4 regions of the Pseudomonas morbosilactucae genome follow, and region 3 is predicted to be linked to each of the others. Evidence: predicted binding sites of a transcription regulator. Region 3 holds the regulator's gene; each other region holds the start of a gene.

Region 1 (3,461 bases), on a different contig from region 3:
TCAAGGACACCGATGGCAAGATTTCCATCGAGCTGCCGATTTCCGGCGACCTCAATAACCCGCAGTTCAGCGTCATGCCGATCGTCTGGCAGACCCTGCGCAACCTGGTCCTGCGGGCAGCCCAGGCACCGTTCAAGTTCATTGGCGGGCTGATCGGCGGGGGCGGTGCGCAAGACCTCGGCAACGTGTCCTTCGCCCCGGGTTCCAGCGAGTTGAGTAAAGAGTCCGAGTCGGCGCTGACCACCTTGTCCAAAGCCCTGAAGGAACGGCCGACCCTGCGCCTGGAGATCGAAGGCACCAGCGCGCAAAGCAGCGACGGCCCGTTTATCGCCGAACAACGCCTTGAGCGTGAGTACCAGTACAACTACTACAAGATGCTCCAGCGTCGTGGCGATAAAGTCCCGGCGCAGGCATCCCTGCTGCAAGTGCCGGAGAATGAAAAAGCGCCGCTGCTGGAAGGCATCTACCGCACCCGCCTGAAGCAGCAACCGCCGGCCGAATGGGCTCAACTGGGCCGCGACGAACGCAGCGCCAAACTGCGCGAAGGGGTGATTCAGTTCTGGAGTTCCAGCGACGTGCTGTTGCGCCAACTGGGCCAAGAGCGGGCCAGCAGCATCAAGGACTTCCTGGTGGATAAAGGCCAACTCGCGGACGACCGTGTGTACTTCATCGACGCCAACCTGGGGCAAGCGGAAAGTGATGGTCGCGTCGTGACCCCGTTGCATTTGGACGCTGAGTAAAACCGGGACGCTCATTAAACCTAAGAGCGACGTAACCCTAAGCGACCAGCCAGCCGGCCCCGGACTTTTCCGACGCCAATAGAACAGGCCCCGGCACATGGTGCCGGGGCCTGTAATGACCACATCCTTGTGGTCTTCGCATGAACCTTAGAGAAGCGGTAGGCCGGTATTGCCTACCGCGACCTCTCCCTGTCCAGGCAAGAAGCGTGCGCCTTACTCGGCTTTCAGGCCGTCAGCGGAAACCGCTTTAACGCCTTTGATTTTCTTGGTGATCGCAACAGCGGTGGCTTTCTGGGCATCGGTGACCGCAACAGTGGACGACAGCGACACAACGCCTTTGTTGGTCTCTACCTTGATGTCGGTACCAGGAATGCCTTTCTCGGTAACCAGGTCGCTTTTCACTTTGGTGGTGATCCAGGTGTCAGAGGTCGCCTCTTTGGCCTTGTCGACTTCACCAGCAGCTACAACCATAGGTGACTGAGTGTGTTGAGTGGTCTGCGCAAATGCTGCGTTGGCCATGGTCAGGGTCAGAGCGGTAGCAGTTGCGGCAGCGATAGCGAACTTCTTCATACGAGTAACTCCTGTTCTTTTAGAAAGCCTGAGCCGTTGTCCTGGCTTCAGGGTTACTAGGGATATTGCAGGCGCTGTGCCAACTTTTGATCGCTATAAAAATACATATAAATCAATAACTTAAAAAAAACACAAAAAATCGGAATCATGCAATTTGCATGACCGGCTGCCAATCTGCATGCAAGTTGCGGTTTCTCCGAGGGCTGGTGGAGCCGCTGTGGCGGCGCCACCTTTTATCGGTCGAACCTCAAGACTGAAAAGCCTTCAAGCACTCTCTGCGCTGCAGCCCTTGGGCACGTAATCCACGGCGACTGAGGTGGCACAGGCCCACCCCGTCACCGGCGAGCGGGTAAGGGTCAGGGTCTTGTTCAATACCGGGCTTGGGGCATTGAGCAGGGTGCAGGCAATCGTCCCCTCTCCACTGCTCGCCGCTCCCGTCGCGGTCATCAGGCAGTTCGCGCTCTGGGCCATAGCGCCCAGCAGTTCCAGGGTCGGATCGACGCCCTGGTTGAGTACATCCTCAAAGTGGACCTTCAGGGCCGAGGCTTCAGCCAGGGCCGCCATCACCTTGGCCCGGGCCTGGTACTTGGAATACAGCGGCAGGGCCACCGTTGCCAGGATGCCGATAATGGCCACCACGACCAGTAGCTCGATCAGGGTAAAACCGTACTGACGCTTCATAGACAGGCTCCATGCCTAAACAAAGGTTTTATGAGTTGCATGGGGGCCAAAGCACGGCCTGTGCCAGCCATGAAAGCCACGTAAAACAAGGCTTTCACGGTTTTCTAAGGACGCCGTGTCACGCAAGGATTCGCACAAACTGACAATTTCCGTCACCCCGCTGCGCCGTTCCGGGGGCGCCTGCAACTACGCTTTAAAGCAATCGCCGGGCGGTCTGCCAAACACGCTCGCCACCCCGCGCTCACGGACGAGCACGGCTTTACACAGGACCGAACCATGACGCCAAGAACGGCAAGAATCAGTGTGTACACCTGGCAAGGCAGCGACCGCAGCGGTAGCCCCCTCGCCGGCGAGTTGAGTGCCCAGACTCCAGCCCTGGTCAGGGCCAAGCTGCGCCAACAGGGCATCACCCCCCACCGGGTCCGGCGCAAATCCGCACCGCTGCTGCGTCCATCGCACAGGATCAAGGCCCGGGACATAGCGCTGTTCACCCGCCAACTGGCCAGCATGATGAAAGCCGGGGTGCCGCTGCTGCAGGCCTTCGACATCATCGCTGAAGGCCTGGACACGCCGGGCATGCGCCCTCTAGTGCTGGCCCTCAAGCGAGACATCGAAGCCGGCAACAGCCTGGCCGCGGCATTGCGCAAACACCCACGCTGCTTCGACGAGTTGTACTGCAACCTGGTGGAGGCCGGTGAGCAGGCCGGCGCCCTGGATACCCTGCTGGAGCGCGTGGCCACCTATAAGGAGAAGAGCGAGAACCTCAAGGCCAGGGTCAAGAAAAGTCTGATCTACCCATTGGCGGTAGTCGCCGTGGCGGCGGTCGTCAGCGCCATTCTGCTGGTCAAGGTTGTACCGCAATTCCAGAGCCTGTTCGCGGGCATCAACGCCCCGCTGCCGGCCTTTACTCAATGGGTCATCGCACTCTCGCAGCTCATGCAGCACGGCTGGTGGATGCTGGCTCTCGGCGGCCTGGGTACCCTGCTGGGCCTGCGCCATGCCCACAGACGCTCAAAACGCCTGCGTGATGCCCTGGACAGCGGCCTGCTTAAATTGCCTCTGCTGGGCACCTTGCTGTACAAGTCTGCGGTGGCCCGTTATGCGCGTACCCTGGCCACCACCTTTGCCGCCGGCGTGCCCTTGCTGCAGGCCTTGAGCGCGGTGGCCCAAGCCAGCGGCAACCACGTGTTCCAGCAGGCCATCGAACGCATCGGGCAGAACGTCGCCAACGGCATGCAGTTGAACTTCGCCATGCGCAGCAGCGGTGTATTTCCCGGCATGGCCATCCAGATGACGGCCATCGGCGAAGAATCCGGAACCCTGGAGCAGATGCTGGAAAAGGTCGCGCAACACTATGAAACCGAAGTGGATAACCTGGCTGACAGCCTGGCCAGCCTGCTGGAGCCCTTTATCATGATCATTCTGGGCACTCTCGTCGGCGGCCTAGTCGTCGCCATGTATCTGCCCATC
Region 2 (3,461 bases), on a different contig from region 3:
CGACCTCAGCGAAGGTCGACAGGACATAAGACAGTCAACAAGTGAGGGAAACACCCTATGAGAAGACTAAAGCGTGATCCGTTGGAAAGAGCATTTTTACGCGGATATCAGTATGGCGTTAACGGCAAGTCCCGTGAGCTTTGCCCATTTACTCTACCGTCGGTACGCCAAGCCTGGATTAACGGCTGGCGAGAAGGACGCGGCGACAACTGGGACGGTATGACAGGCACTGCGGGCATCCACAGACTCAACGAACTTCGTGCTGTCGGCTAATCAGGGCAACAATCCCGACACCTACCTCTGAAGCGTTACAACGATCAACCATGCGCGTCCTATCCGGGCGGCGGGCTTCGGCCCAGGGGCTCCTTCAAGGAGCCCTTTTTAATGCCTGCGATTCAAGCCGCCCTTCCGAGCCTCAGCGCATCGCCGCAATGGCGTCCACCGACTCGCGAATCAGCGCCGGGCCCTTGTAGATAAAACCCGAATACAGCTGCACCAGGCTGGCACCGGCGGCGATCTTCTCAGCCGCGTGCTTGCCTTCGGTGATGCCGCCCACGGCAATGATCGGCAAACGCCCGCCCAGCTCCGCCGCCAGGACCTTGACCGTGTGGGTGCTTTTGTCGCGCACCGGCGCGCCGGACAGGCCGCCCGCCTCGTCACCATGCTCCATGCCTTCGACGCCCACCCGGCTCAACGTGGTGTTGGTGGCAATGACCGCGTCCATGCCGGTTTCGATCAGGGCCTGGGCCACTTGAACGGTTTCTTCATCGGTCATGTCCGGGGCGATCTTGATCGCCAGGGGCACGTGTTTGCCATGTTGCAGGGCCAGGACCTTCTGCCGCTCGCTCAAGGCCGCCAGCAATTGCTTCAGCGACTCACCGAACTGCAGGCTGCGCAGGCCCGGGGTGTTGGGCGAGCTGACGTTGACCGTCACGTAACTGGCGTGGGCATAGACCTTGTCCAGGCAGATCAGGTAGTCGTCCACTGCACGCTCCACCGGCGTGTCGAAGTTCTTGCCGATGTTGATCCCCAGCACGCCCTTGTATTTGGCGGCGGCAACACGGGCCAGCAAGTGATCCACACCGAGGTTGTTGAAGCCCATGCGGTTGATGATGGCTTCAGCCTGGGGCAAGCGGAAAATCCGCGGCTTGGGGTTGCCCGGCTGCGGACGCGGGGTGATGGTGCCGATCTCGACAAAGCCGAAACCCAACTGGGCGAAACCGTCGATGGCCGCACCGTTCTTGTCCAGGCCGGCCGCCAAGCCCACCGGGTTGGGAAACTCCAGGCCCATGACCTTCACCGGCACCTGCGCCGGCGCCTTGCACAGCAAACCGTTAAGCCCCAGGCGCCCGCCCGCACCGATCAGGTCCAGGGACAGGTCGTGGGAAGTTTCCGGGGAGAGTTTGAACAACAGCTGGCGGGCCAGGGTATACATGGGCGGGATTGACTCGGTAGGCGGCGAAATGAGGCGGCGATTATAGCCGGGCCCGAGGGCTCCAGGCGAGGCGCCGGGTGAAATCAGCGTTGAATGGCATATGCCTTGCACCAACCTTGCTCATCAACACTCATGCCAACGACGGCATGAGTCTCTCGCTGTACGAAAGAGGACAATGGCGTCGTCACCGGCTTGGGATTACCCAATGCCCGGCTGCGGCGCTTTTTTTTGCAAGGTGCCTACCCCATGAATGAACTACCCGTCAGCCCACTGGCTTGGGTCAATGGCAGCGATGCCCCGGAAAAGACCGAGATCAATCTCGGTTTCATGGCCCTGAGCGACTGCGCCTCGGTGGTGGTCGCCGCAACTCAGGGGTTCGCCCAGCCTTACGGCCTGACCCTGAACCTCAAGCGCCAGGCCTCGTGGGCCACCCTGCGGGACAAACTGGTGAGCGGTGAACTGGACGCCGCACACAGCCTGTACGGCCTGATCTACGCGGTGCACCTGGGCATCGGCGGGGTCAACCCCTGCGACATGGCCGTGCTGATGGGGCTGAATCAGAACGGCCAAAGCATCAACCTGTCCCGGGAGCTGCAGGGCCGGAACGTGACCAGTCCTGAAGCACTGGATCGCCATGTGCGCCAAAGCAGGGCAAAGCTGACGTTCGCCCAGACCTTCCCCACCGGCACCCACGCCATGTGGCTGTATTACTGGCTCGCCGCCCAGGGCATTCACCCGCTGCAGGATGTCGACAGCGTGGTGGTGCCGCCGCCGCAAATGGTCGCCCACCTGCAAGCGGGACGCATCGACGGCTTTTGCGTGGGCGAGCCCTGGAGCGCCAGCGCGGTGAACCAGGAGCTGGGCTTTACTTTGGCCACCAGCCAGGCCATCTGGCCCGATCACCCGGAAAAGGTCCTGGGCTGCACCCGCGCCTTTGTCGAGCAATACCCCAACACCGCCCGAGCCTTGGTGATGGCGATTCTGGAGGCCAGTCGGTTTATCGAAGAAAACCAGGAAAACCGCCGGAGCACCGCCCAGTTGCTGAGTGCCAGCCAATACCTGGATGCACCGCTGGAGAGCATTGAGCCACGACTGCTCGGGCACTACCTCGACGGCCTCGGCAACCAGTGGCAAGACCCTCACGCCCTGCGCTTTCATAACGACGGCGCGGTGAACCTGCCGTACCTGTCCGACGGGATGTGGTTCATGACCCAGTTCCGGCGCTGGGGTCTGTTGCGCGAGGACCCGGATTACCTGGCCGTGGCCCGGCAGGTGCAGCAATTACCACTGTATCGGGAAGCCGCCACGGCGGTAGGCGTCGCCTCGGGCAGCCAAGACCTGCGCAGCAGCCAATTGATCGACGGCAAGGTCTGGGACGGCAGCGACCCCGCCGCCTATGCCCGCAGCTTCAAGCTCCACGCTTTAAACGACAGCACCCCGCTGCTCGCCAGCCGCTGACAGGAGCCTGTGACCATGTTGCGTATCCTGCTGATCAACGACACCGCGAAGAAAGTCGGCCGTCTCAAGGCCGCCTTGGTGGAAGCCGGTTTTGAAGTGATCGACGAGTCAGGCCTGACCATCGACCTGCCGGCGCGAGTCGAAACGGTGCGTCCGGACGTGATCCTGATCGATACCGAGTCACCCAGCCGCGATGTGCTGGAACAAGTGGTGCTGGTCAGCCGCGACCAACCGCACCCAATCGTGATGTTCACCGACGAGCACGACCCCGGCGTCATGCGCCAAGCCATCAAGTCCGGGGTCAGCGCTTATATAGTCGAAGGCATCCAGGCCGACCGCCTGCAACCCATTCTCGACGTGGCCATGGCCCGCTTCGAAAGCGACCAGGCCCTGCGCGCCCAGCTGCAGGCCCGCGACCAGCAACTGGCCGAGCGCAAGCGCATCGAGCTGGCCAAGGGGCTGCTGATGAAAATGAAAGACTGCAACGAAGAACAGGCCTACACCCTGATGCGTCGCCAGGCCATGAGCCGGCAGCAGAAGCTGATCCAGGTGGCGGAGCAGATCATTG
Region 3 (3,461 bases):
ATTAGCGCTGCTGAGCGGATGGCGCCGGCGGGTTTCCGAGAAGCGCTTGAGCAGGGTTTCCTCGTCGGCGTCCAGGTACAGCACATCGCACTGGATGTGCCGGGCACGGACTTCTTCCAGGAGCTCGGGGAAGCGCGACAAGTGGCTGGGCAGGTTGCGTGCGTCAATGGACACCGCCACCAGCGGTTGTGCCAGCTCGGTGTGGATCAACGCACGCTCGGCCAGTTCGGGCAGCAACCCGGCGGGCAAGTTGTCGATGCAGTAGTAACCGTGGTCCTCAAGAACATCGAGGGCGGTGCTTTTACCCGAGCCGGAACGGCCGCTGACGATGATCAAACGCATGGCTAGTGACCGTTCTGTTCGTCCAGGACAACCTGATACAGGGCTTCATTGCTGGAGGCGCTGCGCAGCCGGTCACGCACTTCCTTGCGATCCAGCATGCTGGCGATCTGCCGGAGCAGTTCCAAGTGAGCATCGGTGGCCGCTTCCGGGACCAGCAATACGAACAGCAGGTCGACCGGAGCGCCATCAATGGCGTCGAAATCGATAGGGGCGTCCAGGTGCATCAAGGCGCTGATAGGCGACGCGCACCCTTTTAGACGGCAGTGAGGAATAGCGATGCCGTTGCCAAAACCCGTAGAACCGAGTTTTTCACGGGCAATCAGGCTCTCGAAGACATCCTGCATCTCCAGATCAGGCACTTCGCGGCTGATCAGGTTGGCAATTTGTTCGAGGGCGCGTTTTTTACTGCCGCCCGGCACGTTCACGAGGGAACGGCCGGGGGTCAGGATGCTTTCAAGTCGGATCATGGGAGGGGAGTGTTAGCGACCCGTGCCTTGGAGAAGGTGGAGTTGCTTTTCCTTATGCTTTTTCAGTTGGCGGTCGAGCTTGTCCGTGAGCAGGTCAATCGCAGCATACATATCGTCATGTTCTGCATTGGCGACAACCTCCCCACCGTGGATGTGCAGCGTGGCTTCGATTTTCTGTTTCAGTTTCTCGACAGCCATCGTTACCTGCACATTGGTAATCTTGTCAAAGTGGCGCTCCAGTCGGTCGAGTTTTTCGCCGATATAAGCGCGCAGGGGTTCGGTCACTTCCAGTTGGTGTCCACTGATGTTGACTTGCATACAGCTTCTCCTTCGTTGCCAGTGCATAAGGCGGCAGGCTGGGTTGCCTGCCACTTAGGTTGTGTCCGAAATCATCCTTGCCTGATTGCTGCTCGGTTGCTTTCGAACACACCCTGGAACGCTGTGGCTAGCCCGGCGACTACATCAACCGCTTCCGTTCGCTGGAAGGCGCGATCCCAAGGGATTCGCGGTACTTGGCGACGGTACGACGGGCTACCTGAATGCCTTGTGCCTCCAGTAAACCAGCGATCTTGCTGTCACTCAACGGCTTTTTCTGATTTTCCGCAGCGACCAGTTTTTTGATGATCGCGCGGATCGCCGTGGACGAGCATTCGCCGCCTTCGGAGGTGCTGACGTGGCTGGAGAAAAAGTATTTCAGTTCATATATGCCCCGTGGGGTATGCATGAATTTTTGCGTGGTCACCCGGGAAATGGTCGATTCGTGCATGCCCACCGCCTCAGCGATATCGTGCAGGACCAACGGCTTCATCGCTTCGTCACCGTACTCGAGGAAGCCCCGCTGGTGTTCGACGATCTGGGTGGCGACCTTCATCAGGGTTTCGTTGCGGCTTTGCAGGCTCTTGATGAACCAGCGCGCTTCCTGCAGTTGGTTGCGCATGAAGGTGTTGTCGGCGCTGGTGTCGGCGCGGCGGACAAAACCAGCGTATTGCGCATTCACTCGCAGGCGCGGTACGGATTCCTGATTGAGCTCTACCAGCCAGCGCTCGTTGTCCTTGCGCACAATAACGTCGGGCACAACGTATTCGGCTTCGCTGGACTCGATTTGCGAGCCCGGGCGCGGGTTGAGGCTCTGTACCAGTTCGATGACTTGGCGCAGCTCGTCTTCCTTGAGCTTCATGCGCCGCATCAGTTGGCTGTAGTCGCGGCTGCCCAGCAGGTCAATGTAGTCGGTGACCAGGCGCTGGGCTTCGGCCAGCCATGGGGTCTTGGCCGGCAGTTGACGCAATTGCAGGAGCAGGCATTCGCCTAGGTTGCGGGCGCCGATGCCGGCCGGTTCGAATTGCTGGATGCGGTGCAGGACGGCTTCGATCTCGTCCAGTTCGATGTCCAGTTCCGGATCGAAGGCGTCGAGGATCTCCTCGAGGGTTTCATCCAGGTAGCCCTGATTGTTGATGCAATCGATCAGGGTCACGGCGATCAGGCGATCGGTGTCCGACATCGGGGCCAGGTTCAATTGCCAGAGCAGATGGCTCTGCAGGCTTTCGCCGGCGGAGGTACGGGTGGTGAAGTCCCACTCGTCGTCATCGTTGCTCGGCAGGCTGCTGGCGCTGGTCTGGTAGACGTCTTCCCAGGCAGTGTCGACGGGCAGCTCGTTGGGGATGCGCTCGTTCCATTCGCCTTCCTCGAGGTTGTCCACCGTGGGGGCGGTTTCCTGGTAGGAGGGTTCCTGGATGTCGGTGTTGGGTTTCTGCTCGGCGTTGTCGGCCAATGGGTCGCTGTTATCGAAGTCGTCGCCTTCTTCCTGGCGTTCGAGCATCGGATTGGACTCCAGGGCCTCCTGGATTTCCTGTTGCAGGTCCAGGGTCGACAATTGGAGCAGGCGGATGGCCTGTTGCAGCTGCGGTGTCATCGTCAGCTGCTGGCCCATTCTCAGGACTAGCGATGGTTTCATGGCAGGGGCTTAACACCTTATTCGCCGGCGCACATGCGCCATCCACTACAGGGCGCCGAGGCGCCAAACATAAGCAAATTATATGCCTGAAACTGAAGTGTTTGCCTAGAGCGCTGTAACAATAAAAATTGCAGGATTTTATTGCTTGCGGCGCCCCGGCGACTGGCCAAACACCTCAGTGCTTACAGGCGGAACTCATGGCCCAGGTAGACTTCCTTGACCAATTCATTGGCCAGGATGGTCTCGGAGTCGCCTTCGGCAATCAGCTGGCCGTCGTTGACGATGTAAGCGGTTTCGCAGATATCCAGGGTTTCACGGACGTTATGGTCGGTGATCAGCACACCAATGCCCTTGGCCTTGAGGTGATGAATGATCTGCTTGATGTCGCCGACCGAGATCGGGTCGACACCGGCGAAGGGTTCGTCCAGCAGGATGAACTTTGGTGCGGTAGCCAGGGCGCGAGCAATTTCCACACGGCGGCGTTCACCACCGGACAGGCTCATGCCCAGGTTGTCGCGGATGTGGTTGATGTGGAATTCCTGCAGCAGGCTCTCCAGCTCTTTGCGCCGACCGGCCTTGTCGAGTTCCTTGCGGGTCTCGAGGATGGCCATGATGTTGTCGGCCACCGACAGCTTGCGAAAGATCGAGGCTTCCTGGGGCAGATAACCGATACCGGCACGGGCGCGGCCGTGCATGGGTTG
Region 4 (3,461 bases), on a different contig from region 3:
GGTACTGGCGAGTAGGGTCCAGTTCCTTGAAGCGCGCGTTCAGTGCATAGAACGGCATCGCTTGTACTTCGACGCCAGCCAGTTGCAGCGGGTCATCTTCCTCGGCATCCGGGTGACGGATGTCGATGACGATCTGACCGGCCAACGCCTCGCTGACTTCTTCAATCTGCAAATCCTGGCCCAACTCGTCGATCACCCGATCGATCGGTACCAGTTTGGCGTTCTCGAGCGCACGCTCCAGAATCGCCATGTCGAATTCTTTCTCTTCATGCTCCACACGCGGACGCTTGGCGTGGGTCTTGGGGTTCACCGAGATGACCCCGCAATACTCGGGCATGTGCTTGGCGAAGTCGGCGGTGCCGATTTCCTGCGCTAGGTCGATGATGTCCTGCTTGTGGCTGGCGATCAGCGGGCGCAATACCAGCTTCTCGGTCACACAGTCGATCACCGACAGGTTGGGCAGCGTCTGGCTCGACACCTGGGAAATCGCCTCGCCGGTCACCAGCGCGTCGATCTCCAGGCGATCGGCGATTCGGGACGCCGCGCGCAACATCATACGCTTCAAAATGACGCCCATATGACTGTTGTCGACTTTACCGAGGATTTCCCCCAGGACTTCCTCGAACGGCACGCTGACAAACAGCACGCGCTGGGAGCTGCCGTACTTCTTCCATATATAGTGCGCGACTTCCATCACGCCCAATTCGTGGGCACGCCCGCCCAGGTTGAAGAAGCAGAAGTGGCTCATCAGGCCGCGGCGCATGATCTGGTAGGCCGCCACCGTGGAATCGAAACCGCCGGACATCAACACCAGGGTCTGTTCCAGGGCACCCAGCGGGTAGCCGCCCAGGCCGTTGTGCTGGCTATGGATCACGAACAACCGTTGGTCGCGAATTTCCATACGCACTTCGATTTCCGGGTCTTTCAAGGAAATCCCGGCGGCGCCGCACTGACGACGCAGCTGGCTGCCGACGTATTTTTCCACGTCCATGGAGCTGAATTCGTGCTTGCCGGCGCGCTTGCAACGCACGGAAAAAATCTTCCCGGGCAAGGCATCGCCGAAGTGCTGCTTGCACTTGGCAACGACGTCGTCGAAGTCGCCCAGCAGGTACTCGTCGACCTGCAGGAAATGCGCGATACCCGGCATGCACGTCAGGCGCTCAGTCAGCTCCTTCAAGGCTTTGGGGTCACTGAGGGCGGTTTCCAATTCAAGGTTGTCCCACACACCATTGACCACCACAGCCGGGTCCAGATCGCGGAGCACGGCACGGATGTTTTTGGCCAACTGGCGGATGAAACGCATCCGTACCGGGCGGCTCTTAATGGTGATTTCCGGGAAAACTTTAACTATTAGTTTCATGAAAACAGCGCGCGCAGGGCCAGCCGAAAAAGGGGGGCGCGGATTATAGCGGAAATTGCTCAAGGTTTAACCAGTTAATGTGCAGTTGGTTTTAGTCGCACCAAAACAGGTCATTTTCAGAATCCAGCGCCACATTGCGGTGCGCTAAAAATCCAAATCCAGGCCAATTAGCCTTTATATGCGTGGATTTGGGGCAAAAAACCCAACTCGGGGCACTGGCATGCAATTTGCTCCCTTGTGAGGCAGGTTGCCTTGGCAGAGTATTCGCGCCGGCATCACCCACATTCTAAGGGCACTCCACTACTTAGCCCGAAGCCACCCCGGAGGACATATGTCGAAGTCGGTTCAACTCATCAAAGATCATGACGTCAAGTGGATTGATCTGCGCTTCACGGATACCAAAGGCACTCAGCACCACGTGACCATGCCGGCTCGCGACGCGCTGGATGACGCCTTCTTCGAAGAAGGCAAAATGTTCGACGGTTCCTCCATCGCTGGCTGGAAAGGCATCGAAGCCTCCGACATGATCCTGATGCCGGACGACAGCACTGCCGTGCTGGACCCGTTCACCGAAGAGCCGACCCTGATCCTGGTTTGCGACGTGATCGAGCCTTCGACCATGCAAGGCTACGACCGCGACCCACGTGCGATCGCCAAGCGTGCCGAGGAATACCTGAAGTCCACCGGTATCGGTGACACCGTATTTGTAGGTCCAGAGCCTGAGTTCTTCATCTTCGACGAAGTGAAGTTCAAGTCCGACATCTCTGGCTCCATGTTCAAAATCTTCTCCGAGCAAGGCTCGTGGATGTCCGACCAGGACGTGGAAGGCGGCAACAAAGGCCACCGTCCAGGCGTCAAAGGCGGCTACTTCCCAGTTCCGCCGTTCGACCACGACCACGAAATCCGTACCTCCATGTGCAACGCCATGGAAGAAATGGGCCTGGTCATCGAAGTTCACCACCACGAAGTGGCGACTGCCGGCCAGAACGAAATCGGCGTGAAGTTCAACACCCTGGTAGCCAAGGCTGACGAAGTTCAGACCCTGAAGTACTGCGTACACAACGTGGCTGACGCTTACGGCCGCACCGCAACCTTCATGCCTAAGCCTCTGTACGGCGATAACGGCTCGGGTATGCACGTTCACCTGTCCATCGCCAAAGATGGCAAGAACACCTTCGCTGGCGAAGGCTATGCCGGCCTGTCCGACACCGCCCTGTACTTCATCGGCGGCATCATCAAGCACGGTAAGGCCCTGAACGGCTTCACCAACCCGTCGACCAACTCCTACAAGCGTCTGGTCCCAGGTTTCGAAGCTCCAGTGATGCTGGCCTACTCGGCCCGTAACCGTTCCGCCTCGATCCGTATTCCTTACGTGTCCAGCCCACGCGCTCGCCGTATCGAAGCTCGCTTCCCGGATCCAGCAGCCAACCCGTACCTGGGCTTCGCTGCACTGCTGATGGCTGGCCTGGACGGCATCCAGAACAAGATCCACCCTGGCGACGCTGCTGACAAAAACCTGTATGACCTGCCGCCTGAAGAGGCCAAAGAGATTCCACAAGTTTGCGGCAGCCTGAAAGAAGCCCTGGAAGAGCTGGACAAAGGTCGTGCGTTCCTGACCAAAGGCGGCGTTTTCAGCGACGACTTCATCGATGCTTACATCGAACTGAAAAGCGAAGAAGAAATCAAAGTACGCACCTTCGTACACCCACTGGAATACGAGCTGTACTACAGCTGCTAATCCAGTCGCGCTCGCGCAAGCGGCGTAACGAGAGGCCTCCTTCGGGAGGCCTTTTTTATGGGCGATTTTCACCCATTGTGTGAGCAAAGGTTAAGGCTGCCGCCCCGAGCCTTGTCGCTACTCTATGGTCAATCCGCACCCAAACAAGAGATGACGGCTGCACAGCCAGAGACCGACCTTCCATGCGCATTTATCTTTTTTGCCTGATGCTGGCCAGCTTGCCGGCCAGCGCCGAGAGCCACCGCCACGTAGACGCCGCCGACCCTGTGTATTCCGTACTGGAGATACGCAACCTGCCCACGACCCTGCGCGCCAACAACGGCCGCGTCAGCGTCGATATCAAACTGCACCCCGCACTGCGCC

What was found. The regulator sigma-54, encoded in region 3, starts transcription at its own class of promoters, with help from an activator protein. The targets are predictions, from matches to a motif close to ANTGGCATNNANNTTGCTNT.
Region 1: a site for sigma-54 is predicted at 2,040-2,059, ahead of M1B35_RS19250 (pilin). Genes of this name have one in related genera too.
Region 2: a site for sigma-54 is predicted at 1,528-1,547, ahead of M1B35_RS22105 (CmpA/NrtA family ABC transporter substrate-binding protein). Genes of this name have one in related genera too.
Region 4: a site for sigma-54 is predicted at 1,575-1,594, ahead of glnA (glutamate--ammonia ligase). Genes of this name have one in related genera too.

Annotation. Positions count from the first base shown of each region.
Region 1 covers NZ_JALQCX010000035.1:39,222-42,682, forward strand. Annotated here, with positions in the region: gene M1B35_RS19240 (DUF748 domain-containing protein) at 1-740, shown strand, start outside; gene M1B35_RS19245 (BON domain-containing protein) at 954-1,310, opposite strand; gene M1B35_RS19250 (pilin) at 1,575-1,991, opposite strand; gene M1B35_RS19255 (type II secretion system F family protein) at 2,268-3,461, shown strand, end outside.
Region 2 covers NZ_JALQCX010000042.1:4,265-7,725, reverse strand. Annotated here, with positions in the region: gene rmf (ribosome modulation factor) at 58-273, shown strand; gene M1B35_RS22110 (quinone-dependent dihydroorotate dehydrogenase) at 416-1,435, opposite strand; gene M1B35_RS22105 (CmpA/NrtA family ABC transporter substrate-binding protein) at 1,682-2,893, shown strand; gene M1B35_RS22100 (ANTAR domain-containing response regulator) at 2,909-3,461, shown strand, end outside.
Region 3 covers NZ_JALQCX010000037.1:73,879-77,339, reverse strand. Annotated here, with positions in the region: gene rapZ (RNase adapter RapZ) at 1-342, opposite strand, end outside; gene ptsN (PTS IIA-like nitrogen regulatory protein PtsN) at 345-809, opposite strand; gene hpf (ribosome hibernation-promoting factor, HPF/YfiA family) at 822-1,127, opposite strand; gene M1B35_RS20155 (RNA polymerase factor sigma-54) at 1,267-2,760, opposite strand; gene lptB (LPS export ABC transporter ATP-binding protein) at 2,943-3,461, opposite strand, start outside.
Region 4 covers NZ_JALQCX010000039.1:3,325-6,785, reverse strand. Annotated here, with positions in the region: gene thiI (tRNA uracil 4-sulfurtransferase ThiI) at 1-1,360, opposite strand, end outside; gene glnA (glutamate--ammonia ligase) at 1,692-3,098, shown strand; gene M1B35_RS20725 (hypothetical protein) at 3,281-3,461, shown strand, end outside.